Regions from separate parts of the Pantoea sp. SGAir0175 genome, predicted to be linked through region 1. Evidence: predicted binding sites of a transcription regulator. Region 1 holds the regulator's gene; the other holds the start of a gene.
The links. Region 1 encodes PurR, which represses purine synthesis genes. Its sites were predicted from a motif close to CANGCAAACGTTTGCNTG; they were not measured.
Positions count from the first base shown of each region.

Region 2: the regulator PurR is predicted to act here: its motif matches at 3,541-3,558, upstream of purM (phosphoribosylformylglycinamidine cyclo-ligase).

Region 1 is NZ_CP028081.1:2,327,859-2,337,936, forward strand. Features, by position in the region: gene rnt (ribonuclease T) at 1-173, shown strand, start outside; gene C1N56_RS10750 (Grx4 family monothiol glutaredoxin) at 226-558, opposite strand; gene C1N56_RS10755 (C40 family peptidase) at 925-1,716, shown strand; gene C1N56_RS10760 (cytochrome bd-I oxidase subunit CydH) at 1,773-1,862, opposite strand; gene purR (HTH-type transcriptional repressor PurR) at 2,136-3,161, shown strand; gene punR (DNA-binding transcriptional activator PunR) at 3,158-4,069, opposite strand; gene punC (purine nucleoside transporter PunC) at 4,179-5,381, shown strand; gene cfa (cyclopropane fatty acyl phospholipid synthase) at 5,692-6,840, shown strand; gene C1N56_RS10785 (riboflavin synthase subunit alpha) at 6,889-7,542, opposite strand; gene C1N56_RS10790 (MATE family efflux transporter) at 7,741-9,114, shown strand; tRNA gene C1N56_RS10795 (tRNA-Val) at 9,268-9,344, shown strand; tRNA gene C1N56_RS10800 (tRNA-Val) at 9,348-9,424, shown strand; tRNA gene C1N56_RS10805 (tRNA-Val) at 9,437-9,513, shown strand; gene pykF (pyruvate kinase PykF) at 9,858-10,078, shown strand, end outside.
Region 2 is NZ_CP028081.1:1,180,557-1,190,634, forward strand. Features, by position in the region: gene pstA (phosphate ABC transporter permease PstA) at 1-939, shown strand, start outside; gene pstB (phosphate ABC transporter ATP-binding protein PstB) at 952-1,719, shown strand; gene purN (phosphoribosylglycinamide formyltransferase) at 1,804-2,442, opposite strand; gene purM (phosphoribosylformylglycinamidine cyclo-ligase) at 2,439-3,479, opposite strand; gene upp (uracil phosphoribosyltransferase) at 3,720-4,346, shown strand; gene uraA (uracil permease) at 4,565-5,848, shown strand; gene hda (DnaA inactivator Hda) at 5,941-6,642, shown strand; gene arsC (arsenate reductase (glutaredoxin)) at 6,639-6,986, opposite strand; gene C1N56_RS05295 (beta-barrel assembly-enhancing protease) at 7,168-8,631, opposite strand; gene C1N56_RS05300 (DsrE family protein) at 9,329-9,934, shown strand; gene C1N56_RS05305 (DsrE family protein) at 9,962-10,078, shown strand, end outside.

The sequences.
Region 1 (10,078 bases):
AGGCCTGTAAAGCGGCGGGGATAGATTTTGACAGCACTCAGGCGCACTCGGCACTGTACGATACCGAACAGACCGCCACGCTATTTTGCGAACTGGTGAATCGCTGGAAACGCCTCGGCGGCTGGCCGCTGGCGGTGAGTGAAGAGCCGGCCGAAGACGATGCCTCGGCCTGAGGCCCGTCAGACCGCAGCCAAAAAAAAGCCGACACTGCTGTCGGCCTTTTGCTTATTCTGCTTCTTTGTGCTTCTCAGCGGTCTCTTTGATCAGCGGTTGCAGTTCGCCGCGCTGGAACATCTCAACGATGATGTCACAGCCGCCGACCAGCTCGCCATCCACCCACAGCTGCGGGAAAGTTGGCCAGTTGGCGTATTTCGGTAACTCAGCGCGGATATCCGGATTTTGCAGAATGTCTACGTACGCAAAGCGCTCACCACAGGCAGACAGCGCCTGTACCGCCTGCGCAGAGAAACCGCAGCTTGGCAGTTTCGGCGAACCTTTCATGTACAGCAGGATCGGGTTTTCTGCGATCTGGCGCTGAATTTTTTCAACAGTACTCATTTTTGCCTTCCTTAATCCTTCACTTCGTGTTTGTTTATTGTAGCGACTTCGCCCCGCGACTGAAAACGGGATTTTGCCTTAGCCGGCGCATATCGCCATGTTTGTTAAGTTCGCGCGCCACGAATAACATTTTCATATCATTAATAAGCATTAATCAATTAATAATTAGCAATAATTCCGCTGGGTTAAACAGCTGAAATCGCTCATTTTTGCCCCACTTTCAGTACCGTGACAGATTAATGGAAAAAGACCTTACCTTTTGCAAAAAAAGTGGATTAGAATTGCCCCGGTGCTGATCGTCGATCAGATTTTTCTAACTTTACCGCGGTCTGGCTTCCTGCCGACGGCTTAACCTGTAACCGGACTATGCGTTTACTGATTACGCTTTTCATACTGGCTTTTGCCCAACTGTTCTTTAATGTGGCGGCGGCTTCTCCGCATGCGCCGGTTAATGCCAGTTTGCAGAAAGCGGAGAAAAAGAACGCGCGTGAAGATGAGCGTCGCAAACGACGCCCGGTGAAAACCACCAGCAAAAAGTCACGCCTGACGTCGGTACAGAAGTTCAGGCTGAAAAAACAGCAGAAAAGCGAAACGGTACTTCAGCACACCACCCAGCGCAAATCCTCACTTAAGCTCAGTGCGAAAAAATATGGTCATCAGCGGCTGGCGAAAAAATCGCGTGACGTTGCCGTTGATGATGAAGTGCAGCAGCTGAGCGGCATTAAAATGAGCAAAGCCCACCGCCTGCGCTATCAAAAAGCACGTGAAACCGCGATGACGAAACTGATGGGCCAGCTGGGTAAACCGTATCAGTGGGGAGGCACCTCACCGCACACCGGTTTCGACTGCAGTGGTTTAGTGTGGTACGCCTACAAAGATCTGGTGAAGTTTAAATTTCCCCGCACCGCCAATGAGATGTATCACCTGCGCGACGCCGCGCCGATCAAGCGCGAGATGCTGGAGAAAGGCGATCTGGTGTTCTTCCGCATCAACAACCGCGGCACCGCCGACCATGTCGGGGTTTATCTGGGCAATGGTAAATTCATTCAGTCTCCGCGCACCGGTAAGGACATTCAGATTAGCGCGCTGGGCGAGGATTACTGGCAGAAGCATTACGTTGGCGCACGCCGTATGATGACGCCGAAAACCGTGCGCTAACCTCAGCGTTGCGCAACAAAAAAGCCGGTGGCTGTTCAGCAGCACCGGCTTTTTTATTAATGCAGAATGGCGGTAAAGCTAAAGGCAATAATCATCAGCAGAGCAGCGGCGGTGGTGGTCAATGCCAGTTTTAAATCGGTACTCATCACAACTCCTTAGTCACACAGATTGCATGGTTAAATAATTTTCGCACAGTGATGGGCAAAAATCTCGTGTTATCCGCCCCGGCTTGCTAGAATCGCCGCCTTTCGTTGCGCAACAGATTTAGCGCATGCTGCATTGACAGCCTGCTGAAGGATGTTTCCCTGCCCGATTAAGCAGATTAGCCCTGATATTCAGGGCGCAAAACCATTAGCAGACGCAAACGTTTAACAATATACTTATCAGTAAGTTGCGATAATCCCAGGAGTACCATTTTCATGGCAACCATTAAAGATGTGGCGAAACGCGCCGGGGTCTCAACCACCACGGTTTCGCATGTCATCAACAAAACGCGTTTTGTCGCGGAAGAGACGCGTAACGCCGTATGGGAAGCGATTAAAGCGCTGCACTATTCACCGAGCGCGGTGGCCCGCAGCCTGAAGGTGAATCACACCAAGACGCTGGGCCTGCTGGCGACCTCCAGCGAAGCGCCCTACTTCGCCGAAATTATTGAAGCCGTGGAGAATCACTGCTTTGAGCGTGGTTACACGCTGATTCTCGGCAACGCGCATAACGATCTGCAAAAACAGCGCGCTTATCTTTCGATGATGGCGCAAAAGCGCGTCGATGGCCTGCTGGTCATGTGCTCCGAATATCCCGACGATCTGCTGCAGATGCTCGAAGAGAACCGCAATATCCCGATGGTGGTCATGGACTGGGGCGAATCGCGCGGGGACTTTACCGATACCGTGCAGGACAATGCGTTCCACGGCGGTTACCTCGCCGGACGATACCTGATTGAGCGCGGCCATCGCGATATCGGTGCCATCCCCGGCCAGATGGAACGCAACACCGGTGGCGGACGTCATGCGGGTTTTCTGCAGGCGATGCAGGAAGCGGGCATCAGCGTCCGTCCCGAGTGGATTGTGCAGGGTGACTTCGAACCGGAGTCAGGTTATCAGGCGATGCAGCAGATTCTGAACCAGAAACAGCGCCCGACGGCGGTGTTCTGCGGCGGCGATATCATGGCGATGGGCGCGATTTGCGCGGCCGACGAGATGGGACTGCGCGTGCCGCAGGATATTTCGGTAATTGGCTATGACAATGTGCGCAACGCGCGCTACTTCACTCCGGCGCTGACAACCGTGCACCAGCCGAAAGCGCAGCTGGGGGAAAAGGCACTGGAGATGCTGCTGGACCGCATCACCAGCAAACGTGAAGAGCCGCAGACCATTGAAGTTCAGCCCACGCTGATTGAGCGCCGCTCCGTGGCCGATGGCCCGTTCCGCGATTACCGCCGTTAAGCCGCCTTCTCGCTGAGCCACTCGTGGTTCAGCGTCTCCGCATCGCCCAGATATTCCAGCAACCACGCCAGCGCCGGTGACGCGCGCTGCTCAGACCAGCTGACGCAACACGGGCTGTCCGGAAACGGCTGCGGCAACGCCAGCTCCACCAGCGCGCCGCTGTCCAGCAGCGGGCGCGCCAGGTGCCCCGGCACCATGCCCACGCACAACCCAGCCTGCAGGCAATCCAGCCCGGTTTCCCACTCCGGCACCACCAGACGCCGCTGGTTATCCAGCGTCCACGTCATGCGGCGCGGCAGCGCGCGCGATGTATCTTCCAGCACCAGCGACGGCCAGGCGCGCAGGGTTTCGTCGTCCAGCTGCGGGCTGCGGGCCAGCGCATGCTGCGGACTTACCACACAGCGCCAGTTGAGCGCGCCCATATCCTGAAAGGCGAAGCGGCCGCCGACCGGAATGGCCTGGGTGGCACCAATCGCCACATCGACACGCCCATCAGCCAGCGCGTCCCACACGCCGTTAAATACTTCGTAGCTGATGATCAGCTCCATATCGGGGAAATGGCGGTAAAAATCCTTTACCAGCTGGCGGGTGCGCTGCGGTTTGACGATGCAATCTACCGCGATACTGAGCTGACCGCGCCAGCCGTTAGCCAGCTGCTGACACTGACGGCGCGTGGCCAGCATTTTTTTGATAACAGAACGCCCTTCACGCACAAAATGCTCGCCTGCTGCCGTCAGCACCACTTCGCGATGCTGCCGCTCAAACAGCGGTACCGCCAGCCAGCCTTCCAGCTGGCGCACGGTATAGCTGATGGCAGAGGGCACGCGGTGCAGCTCCTGCGCCGCCGCGCTAAAACTGCCGGTGCGCGCTACCGCGTCCACCACCTCAAGTGCATATTCCGACCACATAGTTTTCCCATCAAAAATTTTAACAGCACCCTGCAAATATTAGCGTTTCACAAAGCCCGCTGCACCCTTTTACACTCCCCGCCGTTCAACCTGCCGAATGAGAAAAACCATGCTGTCATCCAAAGGATTTCTGCCTTACCTTGCCGTGCTGAGCATGCTCGGCTTCCTGGCCACCGATATGTATTTACCCGCCTTCGGCGCCATGCAGCGCGACTTTGCTTCCGCACCGGGCACCATCAGCGCCAGCCTGAGCTTGTTTCTGGGCGGCTTTGCCTGTGCGCAGGTGCTGTGGGGTGTGCTGTCGGACCGCTTCGGCCGTAAGCCGATTTTACTGGCGGGCCTGAGCCTGTTTGCGCTGAGCTGTCTTGCCATGCTGTGGGTGACTAACGTCTGGCTGATGCTGGTGCTGCGCTTTGTGCAGGCGGTAGGCGTGTGCGCCGCAGCGGTGAGCTGGCAGGCGCTGGTGGTTGACCGCTATCCGCAGGCCAAAGCCAACAAAGTGTTTGCCACGATTATGCCGCTGGTGGCGCTGTCACCGGCGCTGGCGCCGCTGCTGGGCGCCTGGCTGATGGCCCATTTTCACTGGCGCGCCATCTTCCTCGCGCTCACGCTGGTGACGCTGGTGCTGCTGTTCGGCACGCTGAAACTGGCCAGCGCGCCGCGTGCGCGCCACGACAGCGCGCCACAGCCGGGCTGGCTGACGCTGCTGGCGACGCGTATTTACAGCGGTAACGTACTAATTTATGCGGCCTGCTCCGCCAGTTTCTTCGCCTGGCTGACCGGCTCGCCGTTTATCCTCGCCGCCGCGGGTCTGAGCCCGGCGGACATTGGCCTGAGCTATATTCCGCAGACCATCGCCTTCCTGCTGGGCGGATTTGGCTGTCGCGCACTGCTGAACCGTTTTCAGGGTGCGCAGCTGCTGCCGTGGTTGCTGATGATTTACAGCCTGAGCATTCTGGGCCTGTTTGCGGTGGCGCTGATCACCACGCCGCCGCTGGTGGCTCTGCTGCTGCCGTTCTGCGGCATGGCGCTGGCCAATGGCGCGATTTACCCGATTGTGGTGTCCAGCGCCCTCGCCCCGTTCCCGCAGGCCACCGGCAAAGCGGCCGGCCTGCAGAATCTGCTGCAGCTGGGCTTATGCTTCCTCGCCAGCCTGATTGTTTCCGCCGGTCTGCAGCAGGCGCTGTTACATACCACACTGGTCATGGTGGCCACGGTGATTCTCGCCTGGGCCGGTTTCCTGTGGCAGCGCAGCGCCAGCGCACAAAGTGATATTGCTCACGCTTCCCGTCCCTGCGAAGATAATTGCTAAGGCAACGATTATCGTTAGCAAACTAACGATAAGCCATTGAATACTGACCTGCGTGAGCATATACTCAGTGGGTCAGCATTTCTGCAACAAATCAATAACATAATGAGCGTATTTTTTAGCGACACTGTCGCTGGGATGGCGTCTGCACGATATTCACCTCCGGAGTTGTGGCAGACATTTCTATTCAGATTCATACCTCTGTAGTACGTCGGCTATCTGGCGCACGGATTTTCCGTGAGTTCTCTCACAGGCCTGAGGAATTTGACTATTCTTTTTCTCAGGTTCAAATCGGAAAGGTGATGGAGAAGCTATGAGTTCATCGTGTATAGAAGAAGTGAGCCTTGAAGAAAACCAATGGTTTCGTATCGCCCATGAATTACTGGAGCGGGCGGACATTCACATCAACGGCACACGCCCCTGGGATATTCAGGTCAGACATGCGGATTTTTTCAAACGGGTCCTGCAGGAAGGATCGCTGGGCCTCGGTGAAAGCTACATGGACGGCTGGTGGGAGTGTGAACGTCTGGATATGTTCTTCCACCGCGTGCTGAAACATCATCTGGATAAGCAGTTACCGCACCATTTTAAAGACACGCTGCGCATTGCTGCGGCGCGCCTCACCAATCTGCAGTCAAAGAAACGCGCCTGGATTGTTGGTAAAGAGCACTACGATCTTGGCAACGATCTGTTTTCACTGATGCTCGATCCGTTTATGCAGTACTCCTGCGGCTACTGGAAAAGCGCGGAAACGCTGGAGCAGGCACAGCAGGACAAGCTGGATATGATCTGCCGCAAGCTGCAGCTTGAGCCGGGCATGACGCTGCTGGATATCGGCTGCGGCTGGGGCGGACTGGCGGAATTCGCCGCGCGTCATTACGGGGTGAAAGTGCATGGCGTGACTATCTCTGCCGAGCAGCAGAAAATGGCGCAGCAGCGCTGTGCCGGTCTGGATGTGACCATTCTGCTGCAGGATTACCGTGATTTGAACCAGCAGTTTGACCGCATCGTATCGGTGGGCATGTTCGAACACGTCGGGCCGAAAAACTATGCCACCTACTTCGATGTGGTTGATCGTAACCTGAAACCGGAAGGCCTGTTTTTGCTGCACACCATTGGGGCGATCAGAACCGACATGAACGTCGACCCGTGGATCGATAAATACATTTTCCCCAACGGCTGTTTACCGTCGGTACGGCAGATCGCCGATGCCAGCGAATCCCACTTCATCATGGAAGACTGGCACAACTTTGGCGCGGATTATGACACTACGCTGATGGCCTGGTACGAGCGATTCCAGGCGGCATGGCCGCAGCTGGCGGAGAAGTATGGCGAGCGTTTCGAACGGATGTTCAGCTATTACCTCAACGCCTGCGCCGGTGCGTTTCGCGCGCGGGATATTCAGCTGTGGCAGGTAGTTTTCAGCCGCGGCGCCGAAGGCGGTTTGCGCGTGGCGCGTTGATTTCCGTGCAATGCTAAAAGGCGCTTACCGCGCCTTTTTTATTCGCGATTACTCCGCGTCCGGCAGCGTTTGTGCCACCAGCGCAGCCGCGGCATCACGCTGCGCCAGCACACGTTCGACGGTGTCGACAATCGCCTGGGTATGCGGATCGATTTCGATATTGACCCGGTGCCCCAGCTTCTTCGCGCCCAGCGTGGTGCGCTCCAGCGTTTCCGGGATCAGATGCACGCAGAACTTACTTTTGGTGACATCACCGACTGTCAGGCTGATACCATCGATGCCGACGAATCCTTTATGCAGAATATATTTGATCTGCTCAGCGTCCTGTAATTTAAACCACACTTCGCGGTTATTCTCTGACTGGATAATTTTACAGATTTCGGCGGTGGTCATAATATGGCCGGACATCAGGTGTCCGCCAATTTCATCGCTGAATTTCGCGGCGCGCTCAATATTCACGATGTCACCAACCTGTAATTCACCAAGGTTGGTGATGCGCAGCGTCTCTTTGATGAGATCGAAGCTGACGCGATCGCCGTCAATGGCGGTCACCGTCAGGCAGCACCCGTTGTGCGCTACCGAGGCGCCCAGCGCCAGGCCGGGCAGCAGCTCAGCAGACAAGCGCACGGTGTGGGTGCGGAACAACTCTTTTTCTTCAATGGCGACAATTTCTGCCGTGCCCTGCACAATTCCGGTAAACATAATTTCAGCCTCTGCGAAGTTTGTGGCAGTTTATCACAGCTTGCGCCGCAAGGTTTAATTTGCCGGCGCGCAAACTTTACACAAATGGCGCAGCCAAATGCGATCAATGTTTGGCGGAAGTGCGGGCTACCGCTACACTAGGTCGCGCATTCTTTGGGGATTCCGCCCCGCTCTCTTCTTAAATTACGCAGGTGATACGTGCAGAAGTATTTAACAGAAGCGCGTCAATTGCTGGCCCTCGCGATCCCGGTCATCCTTGCTCAGGTGGCACAGACCGCGATGGGATTTGTGGATACCATAATGGCCGGTGCGGTGAGCGCCACGGATATGGCCGCCGTTGCTGTCGGCACCTCTATCTGGCTTCCCGCCATTTTGTTTGGTCATGGTCTGCTGCTGGCATTGACGCCAACCGTTGCGCAACTCAACGGATCCGGGCGACGCGAACGCATCGCAGAACAGGTGCGCCAGGGTTACTGGCTGGCGGCGGGCGTGGCGCTGCTGATTATAGTGGTGCTGTGGAACGCCGGCTACCTGATTCACACCATGCATGACATTGATCCTCAGCTGGCGGCCAAAGCAGAAGGTTATCTGCACGCGCTGTTGTGGGGCGCACCGGGCTACCTGTTTTTCCAGGTGGCACGTAATCAGTGTGAAGGGCTGTCGAAGACCAAGCCGGCGATGCTGCTGGGTTTCCTCGGCCTGCTGACCAACATTCCGCTGAACTATGTGTTTATTTACGGCCATTTCGGTATGCCTGCGCTGGGCGGCGTGGGCTGTGGCGTCGCCACCGCGTCGGTTTACTGGGTGATGTATCTGGTGATGCGCTTCTGGCTGAAGCGCATGCCGGCCATGCGCGATATTCGCATGCATAACCGCTGGTCGCCACCGTCGCGCACCATCCTGACGCGCCTGTTCACGCTGGGATTACCGGTCGCGCTGGCGCTGTTTTTCGAGGTCACGCTGTTTGCCGTGGTGGCGCTGCTGGTGTCGCCGCTCGGCATTGTGAAAGTCGCTGGTCATCAGATCGCGCTCAACTTTAGCTCGCTGATGTTTGTGCTGCCGCTGTCGCTCGGCGTCGCCACCACCATTCGCGTCGGCTACCGTCTGGGCCAGGGCTCGGCCGAACAGGCCCGCATCGCCGCGTGGACCGGTCAGGGCGTGGGTATCACCATGGCGGCGATCACCGCGCTGTTTACCGTGACCTTCCGCCACGATATTGCCGCGCTCTATACCGCGAATCCGGAAGTGATTACCCTGGCGGCGCAGCTGATGCTGCTGGCGGCCATCTACCAGTTCTCGGATTCGATTCAGGTGATCGGCAGCGGTATCCTGCGCGGCTATAAGGACACGCGCTCGATCTTCTTTATTACCCTGATCGCCTACTGGGTGCTGGGGCTGCCGGTGGGTTACGTGCTGGCGCTGACCGACTGGGTGGTGGCACCGCTGGGGCCGGCCGGTTTCTGGTGCGGATTTATCGTCGGTCTGACGTCGGCGGCGGTGATGATGATCTGGCGCATCCGCCGTCTGCAGCGTTTACCGGCGCAGGTGATTCTGGCGCGCGCCGCGCGCTAAGTGGCTGAGCGGGCGTTTATTTGGCCCGCAATGGCGAAAAAAACGACGCATAGCACAGTTGCTGGTCAGTCGTCAGGAAAAATCACTTTTCCGCTTGCCAGCATCACGGCCTGCCGTTAATATTCGTCCCCGCTGTCGCCCTGACAGCGTGTTGCGCTCTTAGCTCAGTTGGTTAGAGCACCACCTTGACATGGTGGGGGTCGATGGTTCGAGTCCATTAGAGCGCACCAAGTGCGTCCGTAGCTCAGTTGGTTAGAGCACCACCTTGACATGGTGGGGGTCGGTGGTTCGAGTCCACTCGGACGCACCAGATTTCTGAAATGCGCTCTTAGCTCAGTTGGTTAGAGCACCATCTTGACATGGTGGGGGTCGATGGTTCGAGTCCATTAGAGCGCACCACTTTTGCTGTTATCTCCCTTGCGCAACTCGCCTTTCCTTGATCTGAGTCGGTTTTCTCCCTCTGCTTTTATATTGGTTTTCGCATACTTAGCGACTATACTATGCCGCGTTGTTCCACCTGAAAGGTTTCAGCGCTAACGTGCCTATGCCAGCCACTTACATCATTTGCGCAACGCCGTCGCTACGGTCTCTCCGCCCGGCGCATAACTTCTCTGCACGCTTAGCCGTCGTCACCTATTCTTACTTCTGTGGCAAACGTACCAACACCAAACAGATTTTTACTTCGGTGCCAGGCGCATCGAACCCCGACCTTTATCATCCATCACAACTTACAGAAATCTGACATGAAAAAGACCAAGATCGTTTGTACTATCGGTCCGAAAACCGAATCCGAAGAGATGCTGACTCAACTGCTGGAAGCGGGCATGAACGTCATGCGCCTGAACTTCTCTCACGGGGATTATGCCGAACATGGTCAGCGCATCACCAACATGCGTGCCGTCATGGAAAAAACCGGTCGCCAGGCCGCGATTCTGCTGGACACCAAAGGCCCGGAAATCCGTAC
Region 2 (10,078 bases), 1.1 Mb from region 1:
CGCGATACGCTGGTGCTGCGCGACGTGCAGGGCGACGATCATCTGATTCCGCTGGCGCAGGTGGTGGCCGCCTGGTATCCAAACAGCCTGAGCATCGGGCAGAAAATCGGGCATTTCCTCAGTCAGATCTGGCAGTTTGTCAGTGACTCGCCCACCTCGGGCGGCAGTGAAAATGGCGCGCTGCCGGCGATTTTCGGCACTGTTTTGATGGTGCTGCTGATGTCGGTGATTGTCATGCCGCTGGGCGTGGTGGCCGCCGTCTGGCTGCACGAATACGCCGGGCGCAACGCGCTCACCCGGCTGGTGCGCATTGCGGTGGTGAATCTGGCTGGCGTGCCGTCGATTGTGTATGGCGTGTTTGGCCTCGGCTTTTTTGTCTGGCTGATTGGCGGCACCCTCGATCAGCTGTTCTTCTCCCGCTCGCTGCCCAATCCTACCTTCGGCACGCCCGGCCTGCTGTGGGCGGCGCTGACGCTGGCGCTGCTGACGCTGCCGGTAGTGATCGTCGCCACCGAAGAGGGGCTGTCGCGTATTCCGGACAATCTGCGTCAGGGCTCGCTGGCGCTGGGCGCGACTCAGGCAGAAACCCTGTGGCGCGTGGTGCTGCCGCTGGCGGTACCGGCAATGCTCACCGGCCTGATTCTGGCGGTGGCGCGCGCCGCCGGCGAAACCGCACCGCTGATGTTGGTGGGCGTGGTCAAAATGGTGCCAGAGCTGCCGGTCGATGCGGTGTTTCCTTACCTGCATCTTGACCGTAAATTTATGCATCTCGGTTTTCAGATTTACGATCTGGCTTTCCAGAGCCCGAACATCGACGCCGACCGACCGCTGGTGTATGCCACGGCACTGCTGCTGGTGGCGATCATTCTGTCGCTCAATCTGCTGGCGATGGTGCTGCGCCATCGGCTGCGCGAGCGCTACCGGCTAATGACGCACTAAAAAGGTTTACACATGACGCCCGATTACGCTATTGCGCTCACCGTTAATCAGCTGTCGCTGTGGTACGGCGAACGCCAGGCGCTGAATAACATTGATTTGCAGATCCCGAAGCATCGCATCACGGCGCTGATTGGGCCCTCCGGCTGCGGTAAATCGACGCTGCTGCGCTGCTTCAATCGCATGAACGACGTGATTGATGGCTGCCGCATCGAAGGTGAGATTCTGCTCGATAGCCACGCGGTGATGCAGTCGAACCAGGATCTGCCGGCGCTGCGGCGGCGCATCGGCATGGTGTTCCAGCGCCCCAATCCGTTTCCCAAGTCGATCTATGAGAATGTGGTTTACGGTCTGCGTTTGCAGGGCGTGCGCGATCGTCGCGTGCTGAATGAGGCCTGCGAGCGCGCGCTGCGGGCGGCGGCGCTGTGGGGCGAAGTGAAAGATCAGCTGGGGCAGAATGCGCTGACGCTGTCGAGCGGTCAGCAGCAGCGTCTGGTGATTGCGCGCGCCATCGCCATCGAGCCGGAAGTGCTGCTGCTGGATGAACCCACCTCGGCGCTGGATCCGATCTCGACGCTGGTGATTGAAGAGTTGATGACCACGCTGAAGCAGCATTTCACGTTGGTGCTGGTGACGCACAACATGCAGCAGGCAGCGCGCGTATCCGATTACACCGCGTTTATGCATAACGGGCAGCTGGTGGAGTTTGATGAAACCGACCGGATTTTCACCGCACCGCAGGCGCGGCGCACCGAGGATTATATTACCGGCCGGTTTGGGTAGAGAGGGGCGTTGTTCACGTGGTCGCCGTGAATGGCGATCTCACGAGATGCCCCGTAGGGTGCGCATTCATGCGCACCTGGTCAACTAATCGTGCGCATAACCTTCCGGCGGCAACGGTTCGCCATCTAACCACGCTTTGCCCGCGCGCATCTGCAAGCGTCCTTCAACAAACCAGCTGATCACCAGCGGATAAATCGCGTGCTCCTGATGCTGCACGCGGGCGCTGATCTCAGCTTCGTCATCGTCAGCAAATACCGGCACGCGCGCCTGCAGAATGATCGGTCCACCGTCCAGCTCGTCAGTCACAAAATGCACCGACGTACCGTGTTCCGCGTCCCCGTTCGCCAGCGCCTGGCGATGCGTATGCAAACCGGGATATTTCGGCAGCAGCGACGGATGAATATTCAGCAGACGATCGTGATAGTGCGCGACAAACGCCGGGCTCAGAATGCGCATATAACCGGCCAGCACCACCAGATCCGGCGCATAAGCGTCGATCTGCTGCATCAGCTGGCGGTCAAATGCGTCGCGATCGGCGAAATCCTGCGCGGACAGCGCGTGAGCAGGCACGCTGGCCTGCTGCGCACGCGTCAGACCATAGGCCGAGGCTTTATTACTGAAAACGGCAGCCACGCTGCCGTTGATACGCCCGCTCTCGCAGGCGTCGAGGATGGACTGAAGATTGCTGCCGTTGCCGGAGATCAGTACAACCAGTTTCTTCATGGGTTAATAACCACACGCTCTTCGGCATCAGACGCGTTAATTACGCCAATTTTCCACGCCTGCTCGCCAGCCGCGGTCATAAGCTGTACCGCTTTGTCGGCATCGGCCGGGCTCAGCGCAATCACCATGCCCACGCCGCAGTTAAAGGTGCGGTACATCTCGTGACGGCTGACGTTACCGGCCTGCTGCAGCCAGCTGAATACCGCCGGCCACTGCCAGCTTTTCTCGTCAATCACCGCCTGGGTGTTATCCGGCAGTACGCGCGGAATGTTTTCCCAGAAGCCGCCGCCGGTCAGGTGAGCAATGGCATGCACGTCCACCTGCTCAATCAGGCTGAGGATATTTTTCACGTAGATGCGGGTCGGCGCCAGCAGGTGATCGGCCAGCGGTTTGCCTTCCAGCTGTTTGGTGGTGGGATCGGTCTGGCTGACTTCAAGAATTTTACGCACCAGCGAGTAGCCGTTAGAGTGCGGACCGCTGGAGCCCAGCGCGATCAGCACGTCGCCATCCTGCACTTTGCTGCCGTCGATGATCCCGGACTTTTCCACCACGCCGACGCAGAAACCGGCCACGTCGTAATCTTCGCCGTGATACATGCCCGGCATCTCAGCGGTTTCACCGCCGACCAGCGCACAGCCCGACTGCAGACAGCCTTCGGCGATACCGGTGATCACCGCGGAGGCGGTATCCACATCCAGCTTGCCGGTGGCGTAATAGTCGAGGAAGAACAGCGGCTCAGCGCCCTGTACCACCAGATCGTTCACGCACATCGCGACCAGATCGATGCCGATGCTGTCGTGGCGTTTGAGATCCATCGCCAGACGCAGCTTGGTGCCGACGCCATCAGTTCCGGAGACCAGCACCGGCTCGCGGTATTTCTGCGGCAGCGCACACAGCGCGCCAAAGCCACCCAGTCCACCCATCACTTCCGGGCGGCGGGTTTTCTTTACTACGCCTTTAATACGGTCAACCAGATCGTTACCAGCATCAATATCAACACCGGCGTCTTTGTAGCTGAGAGAGGTTTTGTCGGTCACTGCGGAATCCCCACGCGATTGCGGTTGGTGGCAAAAATTAAGCGCGGCAATTCTACCAGCGCAGGCAAACGTTTGCGAGTCCCATCTCAGGGCACCTTTGCAGCGTGCTGATTTTTCGCTAATCCTTATTCTCAGGCGATTTGTGCACGTTACCTGACCAATCACCGGTGGCGCGGCGGTAAAAAGGCGGTATAATCCGGCGATTTTTTTTTAGCTCAACTCAATTCCGGGAGAATAATCATGAAGATCGTGGAAGTCAGACACCCGCTGGTCAAACATAAACTGGGCCTGATGCGTGAGCATGATATCAGCACCAAGCGCTTCCGCGAGCTGGCCTCGGAAGTGGGCAGCTTACTGACCTATGAAGCCACCGCCGATCTCGAAACTGAGCGCGTGACCATTGAAGGCTGGAACGGTCCGGTCGACGTCGATCAAATCAAAGGCAAAAAAATTACCGTCGTCCCGATTCTGCGTGCTGGCCTTGGCATGATGGAAGGTGTGCTGGAACACGTACCGAGCGCGCGCATCAGCGTGGTGGGCGTTTACCGTGACGAAGAGACGCTGGAGCCGGTGCCTTACTTCCAGAAGCTGGTGTCAAACATCGAAGAGCGTATGGCGCTGGTGGTTGACCCGATGCTGGCGACCGGCGGCTCGATGATCGCCACCATCGATCTGCTGAAGAAAGCCGGCTGCAACAGCATTAAAGTGCTGGTGCTGGTGGCCGCGCCGGAAGGCATTGCCGCGCTGGAGAAAGCGCATCCGGACGTTGAGCTGTACACCGCGTCAATCGATCAGGGCCTGAACGAGAAGGGCTACATTATCCCGGGCCTCGGCGACGCCGGCGACAAGATTTTCGGAACCAAATAAATAAACCAGCCGGCCAGAGAGTCGGCTTTTTTTTGGCAAAAATACCGTTCAGTCAGACACCGTATCGACAGGATGCACATTTTGTAGCGGCGCGATTTATCGCGCTGATGCCGGGCAAGCTATGGTGCCCATCCGGACAAGGCGCAATCAATTGCGCCACTACGATAAGGTGCGGCGTTGACGAACGAGCATAAAAATAAACGTATAGGGGATAAATGATGACTCGCAGAGCCATAGGCGTTAGCGAACGCCCACCGCTTCTTCAAACCATTCCGCTCAGCCTGCAGCACCTGTTCGCCATGTTCGGCGCTACCGTGCTGGTGCCGATTCTGTTCCACATCAACCCGGCGACCGTGCTGCTGTTCAACGGCGTCGGCACGCTGCTGTATCTGTTTATCTGTAAAGGCAAAATCCCGGCCTATCTTGGCTCCAGCTTTGCCTTTATCTCGCCGGTGTTGCTGCTGCTGCCGCTCGGTTATGAAGTGGCGCTCGGCGGCTTTATCCTGTGCGGCGCGCTGTTCTGCATCGTGGCGCTGATTGTGAAGAAGGCCGGCACCGGCTGGCTCGATGTCATGTTCCCACCGGCGGCGATGGGGGCCATCGTGGCGGTTATTGGTCTCGAACTGGCTGGCGTGGCGGCGAATATGGCCGGGCTGCTGCCCGCTGACGGCACCGCAGCGGACAGTAAAACCATCATTATTTCGCTGGTGACGCTGGCGGTGACGGTGTTTGGCTCGGTGCTGTTCCGTGGCTTCTTCGCCATTATCCCGATCCTGATTGGCGTGCTGGTCGGCTACGCGCTGTCGTCGGCGATGGGCATCGTTGACTGGAGTACGGTGGAAAACGCGCCGTGGTTTGCGCTGCCAACCTTCTACACGCCGCGCTTTGAGTGGGCCGCGATGCTGACTATTCTGCCTGCGGCGCTGGTGGTGATTGCCGAGCACGTGGGCCATTTGGTGGTGACGGCTAACATCGTGAAAAAGGATCTGATTCGCGATCCGGGCCTGCACCGCTCGATGTTTGCCAACGGCCTGTCGACCATGATCTCCGGCTTCTTTGGTTCCACGCCGAATACCACCTACGGTGAAAACATTGGCGTCATGGCGATCACCCGCGTTTACAGCACCTGGGTGATCGGCGGCGCGGCGATCTTCGCCATTCTGCTCTCCTGCGTCGGTAAACTGGCGGCCGCGATTCAGGCGATCCCGGTACCGGTGATGGGCGGGGTGTCGCTGCTGCTGTATGGCGTGATCGGCGCTTCCGGTATTCGCGTGCTGATTGAATCCAAAGTCGACTACAACAAAGCGCAGAATTTGATCCTCACCTCGGTGATCCTGATCATTGGCGTCAGCGGCGCGAAAGTGCACGTGGGCGCCGCCGAGCTGAAGGGCATGGCACTGGCCACCATCGTCGGCGTTGGCCTGGCGCTGATTTTCCGCGTAATCAGTCTGTTACGTCCGGAAGAAGTGGTGCTGGACGCGGAAGAAAAACGCGAGCTTTAAAGGATCCTGCGGGCAGGGAAGCCCGGTTCATCTCTGCGGAGGATCGTGATAAACTTGCCCGGTTTTCTGCCCGCTCATCCGTTGAGGTACTTCTGAACACGCCGGCACAGCTTTCACTGCCACTCTATCTACCCGATGATGAAACCTTTGCCAGTTTCTGGCCGGGGGAAAATCCGTCACTGCTGGCGGCGCTGCAGGGCGCGCTGGCGCAACAGCACGGCAGCTATCTCTACTTCTGGTCACGCGAAGGCGGCGGCCGCAGCCATTTGCTGCACGCAGCCTGCGCCGAAATGTCCGCGCGCGGCGAAGCGGTGGGTTATGTGCCGCTCGATAAGCGCACCTGGTTCGTGCCGGAAGTGCTGGAAGGCATGGAAAATCTGGCGCTGGTGTGCATTGATAATATTGAGTGCATTGCCGGCGAAGCCGAGTGGGAGATGGCGATCTTTGATCTCTACAACCGCATTCTGGAAACCGGCAAAACCCGCCTGCTGATCACCGGCGATCGTCCCCCGCGTCAGCTCAATCTGGGCCTGCCGGATCTGGCGTCACGTCTCGACTGGGGACAAATTTACCGCTTACAGCCGCTGTCCGACGAGGACAAACTGCAGGCGATGCAGCTGCGTGCCGGCCTGCGCGGCTTTGAGCTGCCGGAAGACGTTGGGCGTTTCCTGCTGAAACGCCTCGACCGCGAAATGCGCACGCTGTTTGACACGCTTGATCGCCTCGATCGCGCCTCGATCAGCGCACAGCGCAAGTTGACCATTCCCTTCGTGAAAGAGGCGCTGGGGCTTTAGAGAATCTCCAGCACCGCTTCCGGCGGACGACCAATGCGGGCGCGGTCGCCCTGAATCACAATCGGCCGCTCGATCAGTTTTGGATGCTCCACCATCGCCTGTAACAGCTGTTGTTCGCTGAGATCGTCACTGGCCAACCCCAGCGTTTTATAGATTTCCTCGCCACGACGCATCAGCTCGCGCGCGCTGTGCATGCCCAGCTGTTGCAGCAGCGTTTTCAGCGTGTCGATGTCCGGCGGCGTGTCGAGATACAGCACCACCTGCGGTTCAATGCCCTGTTGCTGCAGTAGCGCGAGGGTTTCGCGGCTCTTGCTGCAGCGCGGATTGTGATAAATACGGACCATGTTTTTTTATCCTGCGTAATCCATTGTTGCCAGGTGCGCATGAATGCGCACCCTACGAATAACTGTTGGTGCGCATCAATATGCACCCTGCGAATCGATGAAATGGTTTATCTGACGACCGTAGGGTGCGCATTGATGCGCACCGAAATCCTGCCGGCCATCCACTCGCGTAACCGGCTATTTACCCTTTTGCATACTGCTTAAAACGCCGCTGTAACTCGCGGAACTGGTCGATACGCGCATCGTAACGCGCCTGCTTCAGGCTGCCGAGCGGCACCTGGGCGCTGGCGCTGCTCAGGGTGGTGATGGCCTGATCAAGCTGGCCGTTCAGCGCCAGACTCTCCGCCCGTGCCGAAAGCTCCTCATCGCGCAGCCCCTGCGCGGCTGAGGCCTGCGCCAATAAATCCCATGCGTTGAGATCGTCAGGGTGCGCAAAGGTATAGCGGTTCAGGATGCGGCTGGCGTTGGCCGGCTGCTTCGCCTCGACGTAGGCGTTCGCCAGATTAAGCTGCAGCACCGGGCTGGTCTGGCTGCCGCGGGCGGCGTTCAGCATACTGATGGCCTGCTGCGGCTGGTTCAGACCGATGTCGATATCGGTCATGATATCAAGGAACCATAGGTTATCCGGCTGCTTCGCCAGCAGCGGCGCGATGATCTTTTTCGCGTTGGCAAAATCTTTCGCCTGCAGGAACTGCACCGCTTTGCCGTACTGCGCCGCCTGCTGTTCCCGCGTGTTGCCTTTGGCGTACTCATTCAGCAAATCGTCAGTCAGCTGATTGCGGCCGGTGGCGTACATACCCAGCGCGCGCACCTTCGCCATATAGAAATCCTGCGACGACTGCACCACCACCGGGCGCATCTGGTTGGCGCGGTTACGCGCGTCGGCCAGGCGGCTATCGGGCAGCGGGTGCGTCAGCAGAATTTCCGGTGGTTTTGACGAGAAGCGGCTTTGATCGGCCAGCTTTTGCAGAAACGCGGGCATCGCCTGCGGATCGAAACCGGCGCGCTGCAGCACCTGAATGCCGATGCGATCTGCTTCCTGCTCGTTGCCCTGGGTGAAACTGATGATGCCCTGCTGCGTACCGGCCAGCGTACCGGTCAGTGCCGCCATCCCGGCCTGCGGGCTGGCCAGCGCCAGCAGAATCGAACCCAGCGCGCCGACCCAGGTGAGCGGGGCGCTGCGCTTTTGCTCTTCCATGGCGCGCGCCAGATGGCGCTGCGTCACGTGCGAAATTTCGTGCGCCATCACCGACGCCAGCTGGCTTTCATTGTCGGTATAGCGGAACAGCGACGAGTGCAGCACCACATTGCCGCCAAAGAAGGCGAAAGCGTTGAGCTCGTCATTCTGAATCAGGAAAAAGTGAAACGGCGTACGCACTGAATGGGCGTGTGCCACCAGCCGCTGGCCGAGTTCATTAATGTACTGATTAAGCAGCGGATCGTTGATCAGTGGCGCGCTGGCGCGCAGCTGGCGCACGTAGAAGTCGCCAATCTGCAGCTCCTGATTAATGGAAAGCGTGGAGCCTGCCGTGGTGCCTATGTCGGGCAAATTGTCGCTCAGATCGGCGCGGACACCGACCGCAGGCGTGAGCAGCAGCGCAGGAATAAGGGCCGCCAGCACTGATTTTTTCAACCGGTTAAACATGCCTTGATCCTGTAAAAGTCTCCTGCCATTGGACAGGAAAGTCATGCCAATGTTCTGTGGCGGCGTTTCCTTTTCTGCCGCGGCTCTATCTTAACCACAGTGAGGATACAAGCAAATGCCGCCGTCACATTGACGTGATGGCAAAGAATGGCTGGCTGACGCGAAATTTGTAGCAAAAAATTGAATAGCGAAAAGGCAAAAGGAAAAGGCGCAACGCACTGATGAAATTAAAGTTACGTAAAGTTGCTCAAAATAATTGAATCTGGCATGGTTTTTTCCAGGTTTACTCTGAAAAACACGCCTGAAATTCCCCGGTTGGCCCGCTTTATCCATCAGTGATTTTTATCGTGCTGCTCTGGCCGTGCATCACCAGCCCAGAAATGAATGGTCAGGTTTTGCTCACTGGTCAACTGGCGACGCGCGATGACAGTATTAACCCGCACGATGAGGCGCTGTCATTTGCTGTGCATCCCTCTGCCTGGTGACTGCCGGTATTTCCGGCCAGCTATTTTTCAACTCGCCCACACCGCTCAATTAACAGCCTTATTCAATCAGCTGGCGCAATGATTTCTGCTGGCAGCCAAACGCCGGACAGCCCGCCAGTACAGGCGTTTTGCCCGCCGCGCGCTGTGGTATAGATAAAGCACTTTTTCAAACGGACTGTGAATTAACGCGCAGTGCATGCCGGAGAGTTTCTATGCGTTCTGTTGTTTCCTATGCCCTGATTGCCATCGTGGGTGGGATGGTCGGTGCCGCCGTAATCAAAAGCGATGACCTGTATCAGCGCATCGCGGGCCATTTTTCCGCTGAACCTGCCGATCCGGACGGGTTCTGGAGCACGCCGGCGGTCGCGGGCTACGGCAAAATTCATTATGAAGCCGACGCCGCGTTTAAACCGGCGGTGGGGCTGAGCAACAAAGTGGTGTTCCAGCTGACCCGCAATGAAGGCGATATCAAACGGCCTAACCTCGGGCTGGAGCGTGTGGCGCGCGTGGTCAATCTGTACATCGCCGCTGGCGTACCGGCCGAACAGCTGCAGTTTGTGGTGTCAATGACCGGCGATGCCACGCCCGCCACGCTGGATAACGCGCATTTTAAGCAGTTTTACGGCGTCGATAACCCCAACCTCGCACTGATTGGCGCGCTGAACAAGCTGGGCGTCAAAGTCTCGGTGTGCGATCAGTCGGTGGCGTTCCATCACTATCCGCGCGACTGGATCGATCGGTCGGTGATTCATGCATTGTCCAGCCCGACCACGGTGTCGACGCTGGAAAATCAGGGCTATGCCTTTTTACAGATGTAATCGCGTCTTTGGTTAAGGAGAAGTGTCATGCGTCCAGCATCCTATATTGTTATCGCCGCGCTGGCGGGCTTTGTCGGCGGAAATGTGCTGCAGCTGCCGGAACTGGTGGATAAAGTCAGCGGCAAATTCGCTGACCAGAAAACC